3 regions of the Marinobacter sp. NFXS11 genome follow, and region 1 is predicted to be linked to each of the others. Evidence: predicted binding sites of a transcription regulator. Region 1 holds the regulator's gene; each other region holds the start of a gene.
The links. Region 1 encodes sigma-54, which starts transcription at its own class of promoters, with help from an activator protein. Its sites were predicted from a motif close to ANTGGCATNNANNTTGCTNT; they were not measured.
Positions count from the first base shown of each region.

Region 2: a site for sigma-54 is predicted at 2,320-2,339, ahead of J3362_RS03850 (flagellar hook-length control protein FliK). Genes of this name have one in related genera too.
Region 3: a site for sigma-54 is predicted at 1,413-1,432, ahead of glnA (glutamate--ammonia ligase). Genes of this name have one in related genera too.

Region 1 is NZ_JAGDDV010000001.1:659,205-663,796, reverse strand. It holds gene lptC (LPS export ABC transporter periplasmic protein LptC) at 1-54, shown strand, start outside; gene lptA (lipopolysaccharide transport periplasmic protein LptA) at 38-604, shown strand; gene lptB (LPS export ABC transporter ATP-binding protein) at 582-1,307, shown strand; gene J3362_RS03170 (RNA polymerase factor sigma-54) at 1,465-2,985, shown strand; gene hpf (ribosome hibernation promoting factor) at 3,086-3,394, shown strand; gene ptsN (PTS IIA-like nitrogen regulatory protein PtsN) at 3,482-3,952, shown strand; gene rapZ (RNase adapter RapZ) at 3,981-4,592, shown strand, end outside.
Region 2 is NZ_JAGDDV010000001.1:810,370-814,961, reverse strand. It holds gene fliM (flagellar motor switch protein FliM) at 1-326, opposite strand, end outside; gene J3362_RS03855 (flagellar basal body-associated FliL family protein) at 363-872, opposite strand; gene J3362_RS03850 (flagellar hook-length control protein FliK) at 1,038-2,228, opposite strand; gene J3362_RS03845 (Hpt domain-containing protein) at 2,382-2,729, opposite strand; gene J3362_RS03840 (PP2C family protein-serine/threonine phosphatase) at 2,722-4,479, opposite strand; gene J3362_RS03835 (STAS domain-containing protein) at 4,504-4,592, opposite strand, start outside.
Region 3 is NZ_JAGDDV010000004.1:125,449-130,040, forward strand. It holds gene typA (translational GTPase TypA) at 1-1,025, opposite strand, end outside; gene glnA (glutamate--ammonia ligase) at 1,586-2,989, shown strand; gene J3362_RS19265 (DUF4124 domain-containing protein) at 3,166-3,690, shown strand; gene glnL (nitrogen regulation protein NR(II)) at 3,945-4,592, shown strand, end outside.

The DNA.
Region 1 (4,592 bases):
CGGATTCTGGAACTGAACTCCCAGGTGGAAGGACGCTATGAAACCGGAAACTAACCGATACCGGAGCCTGTTGGCTGCCCTGCTGACAATCGCAATGGCTGGCCCGGTGGCGGCTTTCGACCTTGATTCCGACATCCCCATCAAGGTTACCGCCGACAACGCCCGCCTGGACGATGGCCAGGGCATTGCTACTTACACCGGCGATGTGGAGCTTGAACAGGGCAAAACCCGCCTGAACGCGGAGCGTGTGGTCCTGTACCGCACAGAGAACGGCCTGAGCCGGATCGAGGCCTCCGGAACCCCCGCAAGATACAGGCAGCCGGCGCGCGAGGGTGAAGGTGAAACCGATGCCCGCGCCCTGAACATTACCTGGTCTGCTACCGACAGTCAGCTGACCTTTGAACGGGAAGCGGTGATTGAGCAGAATGGCAACCTGTTCCGCGGCGACGTGATTCACTATGATACCGCTGGACGTGTTGTGACCGCAGAGGGCGGCGCCGACACGGGCGATGGCAGTGGCCGGGTAGAAATGGTGATCCAGCCGCGCAGCGCCGACAGACGCACTGACAAACAGGAAACCGATGGCAGTTCTGAGAGCCAGTAACCTGGCAAAGAGTTACAAACAGAAAAAAGTGGTTATCGACGTCTCCCTGGAAATTCGAAGCGGAGAAATTGTCGGACTGCTAGGCCCCAACGGCGCCGGGAAAACCACCTGTTTCTACATGATCGTTGGGCTGGTACCCGCCGATCACGGGCGGATAACCATCGACAGCCGGGATATTACGCCGCTGCCGATGCACGGTCGGGCCCGTCAGGGCATCGGCTATCTGCCACAGGAAGCCTCGGTTTTCCGCAAACTGTCTGTGCGTGACAATATCATGGCGATCCTTGAGACGCGGCAGGGCCTGAGCAAGGCAGACCGGCAGAAAAAGCTCGAGGCGCTGCTGGAGGAGTTCCACATCACCCATATCCGGGACAGCGTTGGTATGGCCCTGTCCGGTGGTGAGCGGCGACGGGTGGAAATTGCCCGGGCCCTGGCCATGGAGCCGGCTTTCATCCTGCTGGATGAGCCCTTCGCCGGCGTTGACCCTATATCCGTCAGCGACATCAAGCACATCATCCGGCACCTGCGGGACAAGGGGATTGGCGTGCTGATCACCGACCATAACGTGCGCGAGACTCTCGATATCTGCGAGAACGCGTACATTGTGTCGGGCGGGCACATTATCGCCTCCGGCAATGCCGATGCGATCCTGGCCAATCAACAGGTCAAGGAAGTTTACCTCGGGGACGAATTCAGGCTTTGACAGTGAATGGCTCATTGTTTTGATGATCTGTAGCAAGTAAACTCGGCAAAGAACTTGCTAGGGTAACGAAAAACCGCGGCAAGTAACCGGCATATAAAGATTTTTTCAAGACCTATGACACAAAGCGCTGATGAGTGACGGATCCTGAACCATGGTTATGAAAGCCTCCTTACAGTTAAAGCTGGGTCAGAGCCTGACCATGACACCCCAGCTGCAACAGGCGATCCGGCTTCTCCAGCTCTCTACCCTCGACCTCCAACAGGAAATCCAGCAGGCACTGGAATCCAACCCCATGCTGGAGACATCCGAGGACGACGATCAGACCGACACGGCTACCGAGAGTGACGAGCGCGAGGCCAACGCAGCTGAGTCTGCCGCGGAGACCACACCGGAACCTTCCAGCGACTGGGACGAATCCGAAAACGGCCCCGACTGGTCGTCTGAAAACGATATTCCGGATAACATCCCGGACGACCTGCCGGTCGACACAGCCTGGGACGACATTTACCAGTCCGCTCCCGCCCCGGCAGCCCGCAATGACGACGAAAACGACCACGATTTCGAGACCCGAAACTCGCCCACCGAGACGCTTCAGGATCACCTGGAATGGCAGCTCAACCTGACTCCGCTGAGTGAGCGGGACCAAGCCATTGCCCACGCGTTGATGGATGCGGTGGATGAACGCGGCTATCTGACGAGCGCTCTGGAAGATATCCATGCCGGGATGCTGGATGAAAACGACGAGGACCCCCTTGAGCTGGACGAAGTAGAAGCGGTTCTTCACCGACTGCAGCATTTTGACCCTCCTGGCGTGTTCGCCCGGGATCTGCAGGAATGCCTGCTGATCCAGCTCAATCAGTTGCCACCGGAGACCCCCTGGCTGGCCCAGGCACGGCTGGTGATTACCCATTACATCAACCTGCTGGGCAACCGTGACTACGCCCAGTTGTTGCGCCGCAGCCGCCTGAAAGAAGATCAGCTCCGGGAAGTCCTGGCGCTGATCACCGGCCTGAATCCGAGGCCGGGCGACGTTATTGACCGCGCCGAACCCGACTACGTCATTCCGGACGTCATCGTTCGCAAGCACAATGGTCGCTGGCGCGTTGAGCTGAATCCGGAAATTGCTCCGCGCATCCGGGTGAATGCCAGCTATGCTTCACTTATAAGGCGTGCGGACAGCAGTGCAGACAACACTTACCTGCGCGATCAGTTGCAGGAGGCCAAGTGGTTTATCAAGAGCCTGCAAAGCCGCAATGAGACCCTGCTGAAAGTGGCGACCCGCATTGTCGAGCACCAGCAGGGATTCCTGGATCACGGCGAAGAAGCGATGAAGCCGCTGATCCTTTCCGACATCGCCCAGGCGGTAGAAATGCATGAGTCGACGATTTCACGCGTTACGACCCAGAAATACATGCATACCCCGCGGGGCATATTCGAACTGAAGTATTTCTTCTCCAGCCATGTCAGCACTGACGAGGGCGGGGAATGCTCTTCCACGGCCATCCGCGCGATGATCAAGAAGCTGATTGCCGCCGAAACACCCAAAAAGCCATTGAGCGACAGTAAAATTGCAGCCATGCTAGGGGAACAGGGTATCAAGGTTGCGCGACGCACCGTTGCCAAGTACCGGGAGGCCATGCACATTCCGCCGTCCAACGAACGCAAGCGGCTGGTCTGAATACTCCAGGACGGGACGCAACAACGTATTCGCCGGCGCACAATGCGCCAGCACCCAGACCGGCTCCCGGGAGCCGGCATGATGACAACAGGAGACGCCTATGCAACTCAATATTTCAGGCCATCACGTAGAACTGACTCCCGCACTGAAGGATTACGTTTCAGAGAAATTCGAGAAGCTCGAGCGTCACTTTGACCACATCAGTAACTGCCAGGTCACCCTGGAAGTGGAAAAGGTGCGCCAGATTGCGGAAGCCACATTGCACGTGGTAGGTGGTGAGATTCACGCAAAGGCAGAAAACGAGGATATGTACGCGGCCATTGATGCCCTTATCGACAAGCTGGACCGTCAGATCCTCAAGCACAAGGAAAAGAATGTAGAACGGATGCACGGAAACGGCTCTCGCTAACGGGCTGTTTTCATGCACTTCATCTAATCGAGCTGCGACATGAGTAACGTGTCGCGGCCTTTTTTTTAACGGAAATGCAGTCGATCCATGAGCGACACATCCCTGACCATAGACAACATTCTTGCTCCGGAGCTCACCCTCTGCAGGGTAGCTGCGTCCAGTAAGAAACGGGCCCTGGAGTTTATTGCCGAGCAGATAAACTATCAGGACAATACGCTCAGCGAGACCCAGCTTTTCAACAACCTGATTTCCCGTGAGCGCCTAGGCAGCACCGGCATTGGCCAGGGAATTGCCATTCCCCACTGCCGCCTGGAAGGACTGGATCACGTGGTGGGTGTGCTGATGACGCTTGAAGAAAGCGTGGAGTTCGATGCTATCGACAATCAGCCAGTCGATCTGATCTTTGCCCTGATTGTTCCAAAAGAGGCAACCAGCGAGCACCTTGAGCTGCTGAGCCAACTGGCCGAGAAGTTCAACGAGCGGTCATTCTGTGATCGCCTCCGGCAATGCGAGGACGCCAGCACGCTGTACCAGCGCATGACCGCCTCAGGCGGCTGATATTCACTGCAGTGGAGGTAAGGTGGTCATGAAGCTGATTATCGTCAGTGGCAGGTCCGGTTCGGGCAAGAGTACGGCACTTCATGTGCTTGAGGACCTCGGGTTCTATTGCATCGACAATCTTCCTATCGGCCTGCTCTTTCCCCTCACCCGGGAAGCGGCCAGCCAGACACAACCAGGCCGGCTGGGCAAGATGGCCGTCAGTATCGATGCGCGGAACCTTTCCGGCGAGCTGGCAAATTTCGAGGAGATATACCGGCGCCTCCAGGAAACCGGAGTTACCGTTGAAATCATCTTCCTGGACGCCGACGAGCAGTCGCTTCTTCAGCGTTTTCACGCCACCCGCAGAAAGCATCCGTTGAGTGACGACAGGACCTCTCTCCGGGAAGCCATTACCAGCGAAAAGAAACTGCTGGAACCCCTCTCCAAGCTTTCCGACCTGTATGTAAATACCACCGGCATGTCCATGTATGAACTGCGGGACATGGTCAAGCAGCGCGTGGTCGGTCGAAAAGATCAGGAACTGGCTCTCCTGTTTCAGTCATTCGGCTTCAAACACGGCGTACCGCTGGATTCCGACTACGTTTTTGATGTTCGCTGTCTTCCTAACCCCTACTGGGATACCAGCCTCCGCAAGTAC
Region 2 (4,592 bases), 150 kb from region 1:
CGAAGCGGGCGAACCTTACACAGGTTAAGACTGGTGGGGACGTAAAGGGTGTGAATATACTCGCCGAACTTCATGATCTGGACGCCGCCGGTGGAGACATCGGCGTTGCGACGCATCAGGTTGAACAGGCTGATCCGGGTGTAACGGGCAAAGCGCTCATTGATCATCTCCAGGGTCGGCATCCGGCCCCGGACAATACGGTCCTGACTGGCGAGGTCGTAGGACTTTATACCGGTGTCATCGGTCTCTTCATAGGTATCAATGTCACCGTCGTCCACCCCGTGGAGGAGCGCATCGATTTCGTCCTGTGACAACAAGTCCTGCATACTTAGTCCTGCCCCTGAAGTACCGTGGCCCGTGCGCTATTGCACGACAAAATTTCTGAATAACACCCGCTTGATGGCGGGCTCGCCTTCCTGCTCCAGCACCTGATTCACCGTGGTCAGCATCCGCTCGGCCAGGCCACTCCGGCCCTCGGGCGTCTGCAGCTCATTGAAGTTACTGCTACCCAGGACTGTCACCAGCTGGCTTCGAATCAGAGGCATGTGCAGCTTGGCAGCTTCAAGCGCCTGTGGATCGGTGGACTCCAGCGCCAGGTACGCCTGGGCGTAGCGTTGGCGGCCCTCAGCCTGAACCGTGGTAACAATGGCTTTTTCGATCAGGTAGTAGCTGCTGGGAATAAAGGTTTCCTCTGCAACCTCGGTTGCGTCACCCTCTTCCTCACCCATGCCCGGAAGACCGCCGCCCAGGAACCACAGGGTACCCACCACAGACAGCACAATGGCCAGGATCACCACCACAACCAGCATGATGATCAGCTTCAGTTTTCCCTTCTTGGCAGGAGCCGCTTCAGATTCGTTATTTTCAGCCATAATGTTCGCTTTGCCAGAAATCCGTCACGGGGAGCAATTTTCCGCGACTTTTCAGGATTGGATGCAAAGGGCGGGCCAGAACACCCAACCTTCCCGTTCAGAACAGCAGTTTAGCGTTGCCGGGAAGGATGGGCAAAGGAGATTGGAAGAGAATATCGAAGGGTATCAGGCGAAGATGTCTACTTCGCCTTTCCAGCTGAGATCAAGGCTGCCTGAGCTGATGCCCTCATCGTCCTGATCGCCAGCAACCAGCGATGTCGAGCCGCCACCGGAGCCATCATCATTTCCGGTGCCCTGTTCGCCGGTCTGCTGGCGAGGCGAATCGGAAACATCAAAGCCCGCCAGGGACAGACCCTGCTCACCCAGCATATCCCTGAGGCGGTGGGAATGCAGTTCAAGCTGGTCACGGACCACGGGATTGGCCGAATGGACCGTAATATTCGCCTGTTCGTTCTGCACCCGGACCTTGACCTCCATGGGCCCCATGTCCGGCGGTGTCAGGTGGATTTCGGCAACCGACATGTTGCGGGCGGTCAGCCAACTGAGCTTGCCCACCAGTTTGTCGCCCCACTCTGCATGGCCAACCGGCACATCAATAGACGTAGCGTAACCTCGCAACGGCGCGGCGTTCTCGGCCGTCAGTTTCGCCGCACCATTGGCATTATTGGCCGCTTGCTGGGACACCAGATCCATGGCGGACTGGAAGCGGCCAGAATTGATCAACGAGCCGGAATCCGCATTGCGGCCGGAGTCGGTGAGCACTGAGGCCTTCATGACATCTGTCAGTGTCGCATCGCCGGAAACACCGCCGGATCCGGACTGAGCTTTCTGACCCGAGGCCCCTGTGAGAAGGCCACTGAACAATCCGGCAACGGAATTCGTCTGGCCCGAACCCCCGGTGGCAGCGTTGACGCCGACTCCCGGCATTGTGGCTGACATGGCGGACTCACCGGCACCACCGGCTTTTGGATTCAGCCAGGACTGCAACTCGACAAAGGTAAGAGGAAGCGCCGTCGGCTCTGATTTGCCATCACCGGCAACAGCGGCCTCGCCCGCGTCCCGTGATTCAGCATCCGTGGCAGCGTCGGCTTTTTCGCCACCCTTTGGATCAGCGTTCGCGTTTGCTTCCGTTTTCGTCTCTGAAGAAGTGTCCCGGGCCGCCCGGGATTCATCGGCAGATCTGGCCTCGGCGTTCCGATCCGCCTTCTGGCGATCGAGCCGCTTTTGCTCAGCCTGGGAGACAGAGTCAAAATCGCTTTTCCTGTCAGCCGGATCCCGGCTGGTTCCGGATTTTGACGGGCCGGGATCTTGTTGCGTCCCGGGCGCGGGGGTTTGGGGAAGAACCATCTGGGCCATGGCAACCTCTTGCCGCTTTTATCGCATTGTCGCCCTCACCTTGCCGGACCTGGCCGGTGCATGGGCGGTTAATCCACTCAATGCGAAGGACAAAGCAATTGTGATGCCAGCGCACACCTGCTTCGCCTGACAAAAGGCCTGAATCGACGTGATTCACCCCACCATCAAGCCATCCAGGCCTGCGATTACCTGTTCGAATTCCCGGGCAATGTCATCCAGTAATCCCGAGGCATCGTCCAGCCGGGACTCCTTTCCTGCGATTTCCGCCTTCAGGCAGAGTTCGCCAAGCCGTGGGGCGCCAATATTGATACAACTGCCCTTGAAGCTATGGGCCGTCTTGGCAAAGGCGTCACTATCGTCAGCCCTCAGGGCTTCTTGCAATCCCCGAATCCTGTCGCGGGAATCTGCAACATAGGTCTGTATCAGCACTTCGAATTCGTCCTCCATGACATCTCGAAGCTCAGCCAGTGCCTCCTCGTCCAGGTGTGGTTTATCAGTCATCTCGATTCTCCGCTGTACGGGCGAACTGCCAATCGTAGACAATTTCAACATGATTGCCCTGTTCATGAAACCTGATGGTCTCCGCCAGACGTTTCAACAGCAGCAGGCCCCGCCCCGCATAGCGCCCGCTCATGGTTGGGGAATTACCGGGGGCCACGCTGGGATGATTGTGAAAATCAAACCCCTGGCCGCTGTCCTCACAGATAACACGAAGCCGACCTCCATCCGGTTTCAGGGAATGGTGCAGTGTGAACCGGATGTAGTGACCCGCCACGTTGGCCAGGCGCCGATTGCGCTCCGCGTAGTAGCGGCCAAAGCCCTCCGGTGAGTGTTTCCATTCTGACGGAAGTTCCAGAACACCGTGCTCCAGCGCGTTGTTGTAGAGTTCCGCCAGCAGGGTATAGATTTCGCCGCTCTTCCGTCGAAGACCCGGCACCTCCATGCAGATATGAAGCAACAGAGGCAGGGGACTGAACTCGCCGAGGGTCCTTTCCCGGATTTCATAGCTGCAGCGCCATTCCGCCGGCCCGGCAAGAGCAGACGGTGCGGCACGATCTGGCAGGGTAGCCAACCCCGCCTCGTCCATCATTTCCAGACAGCAGAGCGTCAGGTCATCGCCATCCTCAAAGTTTCCGGTGAACCGGTGAACCGCGGACATCATGGCATCGAACGGATGGTCGCCACCGTCCATCCGGTCAAGCGTGCCGGTAACGCCCTGCTCACCGAATACGTTGCCGGCACTGTCGGCAGATTCCAGAAAGCCATCGGTCATCATCAGCACCCTGTCACCAGGGGCGGCACCAACCCTCTCGAAATCGGCATTGAACTGATCCGGCGCAAGGATACCCAGGGGAAGATGCCGCGATGGCAATGCCAGGAGTTCTCCGGTGGTCCGGATCAGCCAGCCATCGGGTAGACCGCCGTTCCAGACTTGCAGCTGATTAAGTTTGAAATCCGCCTCGATCATGGCGCCACAGCAGAACATGCCCGTGGGCAGAATCCGTTTGAGTTTCTGGTTGATCTCGCGCAATACGTCCTGGCCGTTAAAACCCTTATTGGCCATGCCGTAGAAGATCTCGGCTACAGGCATGGCGCCGATGGCAGCCGGCAGACCATGGCCGGTGAAATCCCCCATGAAGATCAGCATCCCGCCCGCCGGCCGCGGCGAGGCAAACAGCACATCACCATTGAAAATGGACTGGGGCGAGGCGTGATAACGAATATTGGAGGCATCCAGGCAGCCGGAATGAGCCACGTTGTCGAAGACCCGCTTGGCGATTTCCTGCTCTTCGGTAAGTTGTCGGTTGCGCTCACGAATGAGATCCCGCTGATCCGAGAGGGTCCGGTGCATCAATCGCATTCGGTTGAAAGCCTTGATCTTGGCTTCAATAATGATCCGGTTATAGGGCTTTCCCAGGAAGTCATCTCCACCGGCCTCCAGGCATCGGGCCAGGGCACCGGCTTCAGAGAGGGAGGTCAGGAAAATCAGGGGAACCAGCCGTTCACCAGCCAGGAGTTTGATCTGACGGGCCGCTTCCATGCCATCCATGACAGGCATCAGGGCATCCAGCAGCACCAGATCCGGCGCCTCCTGCTGGAAAACAGAGACCGCGTCCAGCCCGTTTGCCACATCAAGGACTTCGTGCCCCAGTCGCTTCAGCAGTGTTTTGAGGATCAGGCGATCGCTGTCTGAATCGTCAGCGATCAGTATTCTCAGGGGACGGCTATGTTCTGCAACGGAATCATCCATGAGTACTCCGGCAGTCCGCGAGCATCAGCGGATATTGAAAAGTTGCTCGAAATTGGAGATTGAAAGGATACGACGGACATCGTTATTGCAGTTTTCGATGACGATTCCTGCGC
Region 3 (4,592 bases), on a different contig from region 1:
TTGTGCAGCAGCTCCTTTTCCAACCGCTCCTTGATGTTCCGGCTGGTAACGTACTTACCTTCCTTGCCAGCGAACGGCGAATCGTTCACCTGGAAAGTCATGGATACAGTCGGCTCATCCACCGTCAGCGCCGGCAGCGCCTCAACGTTCGCCTGATCACAAAGGGTGTCGGAAATGAGCAGCTCGTCCATGCCGCTAACACAGACAATATCGCCAGCCTGGGCTTCGTCGACTTCAACACGCTGAAGACCGGAGTGCCCCATAATCTTCAGGATACGACCGTTACGCTTTTTACCGTTGGCGCCAATGGCGGTGACCGGCGAATTGGTCTTGACCTTGCCGCGCGTAATACGACCAATGCCGATTACCCCCAGGAAGCTGTTGTAGTCCAGCTGGGAGATCTGCATTTGGAACGGGCCATCCGGATCCACGTTCGGCGCCGGCACGTGGTCAACAATCGCCTGGAACACGGCATCCATGTTGTCATCAAGTTTTTCGTGATCCATTCCGGCAATGCCATTCAACGCACTGGCAAACACGATCGGGAAGTCCAGCTGCTCATCGGTGGCACCGAGGTTGTCGAACAGGTCGAATACCTGATCCACCACCCAATCAGGGCGCGCACCCGGGCGGTCGATCTTGTTTACCACTACAATCGGGCGAAGGCCCGCGGCAAATGCCTTCTGAGTAACGAAACGGGTCTGGGGCATGGGGCCGTCGATGGAGTCGACGACCAGCAGGACACAGTCCACCATGCTCATGACCCGCTCAACCTCACCACCAAAATCAGCGTGGCCAGGAGTGTCGACAATATTGATGTCGTAGCCATTCCATTTCAGGGCGGTGTTTTTCGCCAGAATGGTAATGCCCCGCTCTTTTTCCTGATCATTGGAATCCATGACCCGTTCGCTATCCAGCTCCTTCCGATCCAGGGTGCCGGATTGGCGCAAGAGCTGGTCTACGAGGGTGGTCTTACCATGGTCAACGTGGGCGATGATGGCGATATTACGAAGTTTTTCAATCACAAAAATATTCCTGCGGCATGCACTCAATGACCTGAGAAGGTCGATCGCAGGGAGAATCCCAGCACATGCCGTCTCAAATCCGTAAAATGAACTCATTCACCGGAGCTGGCTGCCCGGCACCCTGCATGGTGCTTTCCGATCCATGATCAAGAAGTGACAGGGTAAAAAATGAAGCGGCGCGCAGTATAGCGAAAAGTCTGTGTCGTTAATATGAAGAAAAACGCCTATTCTATATTCGGAACGCTTGCACCCGATTGGGGCGACAACTGAATAACCGCACCAATAAGGTGCACCATTTAAGTGCAGGATTTCGACGCAGAGCGAGCAATCTCCTTCCAATGTGCCCCAAACCCTTGCAGTTGCGCCGTTCTGGAGCATGCCCTAAAAATTGGCAAGCGCCTTGCTTTATCGAAATCAGCCGAAATTTACAGGTAAGACGCAACAGCATTTGCTAAGCTGCGCGAACCTGAGAAACAGATCGGAACCCGTTAGCCCGGGCGATCCGGCGCCACGAACATGAATACAGCCGCCTGTGCGGTATAACTTACGGAGCATGCACAATGTCCAAGACAGTTGATTTGATCAAAGAACACGAAGTCAAATGGGTTGACCTGCGCTTCACTGACAGCCGCGGTAAAGAGCAGCACGTAACACTGCCTGCCACCGAAGTAGACGAAGACTTTTTCGCAGACGGCAAAATGTTTGACGGCTCTTCAATTGCCGGCTGGAAAGGCATCAACGAATCCGACATGATCCTGATGCCTGACGACGAGACTTCCGTACTCGATCCGTTCACAGAAGAAACCACTGTAAACATTACCTGCAACATCGTAGAGCCTTCTACCATGCAGGGTTATGAGCGTGATCCGCGCTCCGTTGCCCGTCGCGCAGAGGAATACCTCAAGTCCACCGGCATCGCCGACGGCGCACTGTTCGGCCCCGAGCCCGAGTTCTTCGTATTCGACTCCGTTAAATGGAATGTCGACATGCAAGGCGCTTCTTACCACATCCATTCTGAAGAAGCCGCCTGGGTATCCGGCGAAGATTTCGACCGCAACAACATCGGTCACCGCCCGGGTGTTAAAGGTGGTTATTTCCCCGTTCCGCCGGTGGACAGCCTGCATGACCTGCGTGGCGCAATGTGTGCGGCCATGGAATCCATGGGCCTGGAAATTGAAGTACACCACCACGAAGTGGGTACCGCCGGCCAGTGCGAAATCGGTGTTGGCGCCAACACCCTGACCCGCAAGGCTGACGAAGTTCAGATTCTCAAGTACTGCGTACACAACGTGGCACACGCCTATGGCAAGACCGCCACCTTCATGCCCAAGCCGGTGGTAGGCGATAACGGCTCCGGCATGCACGTACACATGTCCCTGAGCAAAGACGGCAAGAACCTGTTCGCAGGCGACAGCTACGCTGGCCTGAGTGAAGCGGCACTGTACTATGTTGGTGGTGTTATCAAGCACGCCAAGGCCATCAACGCCTTCACTAACCCGGCAACCAACAGCTACAAGCGCCTGGTTCCGGGCTACGAAGCACCGGTTATGCTGGCCTACTCCGCCCGCAACCGTTCGGCCTCCATCCGTATTCCGTACGTCAACAGCCCGAAAGCGCGTCGGATTGAAGTTCGCTTCCCCGACCCGGCTGCCAACCCGTACCTGGCGTTCGCTGCACTGATGATGGCTGGTCTGGACGGCATCCAGAACAAGATCCACCCTGGCGATGCCATGGACAAGGATCTGTACGATCTGCCGAAGGAAGAAGCCCTCAGCATTCCGAAGGTTGCCGAAACCCTGTCTGAAGCCCTGGACTGCCTGGAAGCAGACCACGAGTTCCTGACCCGTGGCGGCGTATTCACCGAAGACATGATCGCGGGCTACGTGGATCTGAAGCGCGGTGAAGTAGAGAAACTGAACATGACCACTCACCCGGTTGAGTTCGATCTTTACTACTCCTGCTAATACCTCTCCCGAGAGGATATAAGCAGCAAAGCCCCGCCTCCGCGCGGGGCTTTTTTGTGAGCGAAAGCACAGTGCCTGCAGCCCTTAACGATATGTAACCAACATCCGGGGCTTAAGGCGTTGAAAAGACCCTGGGCGCCGCCGATAATCGGGGAAACCCAATAACAGGTGAGCTTATGAATCCAAAGTCTGGATTGTGTGCCGGCCTTCTGTTTTTTCTGGTAGCTCCGGTCTATGCCGAGGTTTACCGCAATGTCGATTCCTACGGCAACGTGACTTACTCTGACGAGCCCAGCGAAGGCTCTGAAGCGGTGGAGGTCAAGCCGGTCACCACAATCACCCTGCCAAAGCCAGAGGTGGTGCAGGAAACCGACAAGCTCCGGGAAGAAGTTCAGCGGGAAGGCGCTGCCTACGAAAGCGTTTCTTTCGCCTATCCGGGTAACAACCAGGCGTTCAACAGTGGCAGCGGCGATGTTCAGTTCGAAGTTCGCAGCACCCCCGGCCTGCAGCCAGGCCACAAATACGAGGTGACCCTCGACGGCCAGCCTGTCGGTCAGAGTTCCTCCGGCTCAATCACCGTCAACAACGTATTCCGTGGAACCCATGAAGCTCGCGCACATATCGTGGACGAAAACGGGGTCCAGGTAAAAACCGGCTCTCCGATCACGTTTACTGTTCACCGCCCTTCCGCTTTGAACTGAACCTGCCAACCCGGCGATGCGCACTATTATGGTGCGCGCGCACCAGAAAAAAGCCATACTCTGATCAGCAACGGGGCGAATATTCCGGGCTGCTCAGAGGTATTTCCCCGATTTGCACCAGCTTACGGCACTTTTCAGCGCCAATATGCCCCTCTGCCCGCACTTTGCCCACTCATTTGTGAACCTGGCTCAAAGTGGTTCGCTTTTTGCAAAACTCCGGAGGTTACTTTATGTCGAACCAACGGGATTCACGCATGGCACTGCCCTCGGCCCATCAAACGGGATACAAGAGCATTCTCGACAGCCTCACCACGGCTGTTCTGGTGCTCGAGGGTAGCCTGGCTATCCAGTACCTCAACCCGGCCGCAGAAAGCCTGTTCGAAACCAGCATGACCCGCAGCCAGGGCCAACCTTTCCAGGATATTCTGGTCGAATCGGAAGACGCCCTGAAAACCCTGTTTGCCGCCGTTCGTAACGGGCAATCCTACACTCGAAGAGAAGCTGAGTTTCTCCTCACCAGCGGTTCACGGCTTACGGTGGATTATTCCGTAACGCCCATCAGCCTGGAGCCGACGGAACTGCTGATCGAAATCCAGCCCAGGGACAGGCTGATGCGGATCAGCCGCGAGGAAGACATCATCTCCCAGCAGGAGACCACCCGTATTCTGGTCCGTGGCATGGCCCACGAGATCAAAAACCCGCTTGGGGGCATCCGTGGCGCGGCGCAGCTGCTCGACCGGGAGCTCAACAGCGAAGACCAGCGGGAATACACTCGAGTCATTATTGACGAGGCGGACCGGCTCAGAAGCCTTGTTGACCGGATGCTGGGACCCAACAAGGCACTCAAGCTGGCACCGACCAACATCCATGAAATCCTCGAAAGAGTCGGCACCCTGCTCGAG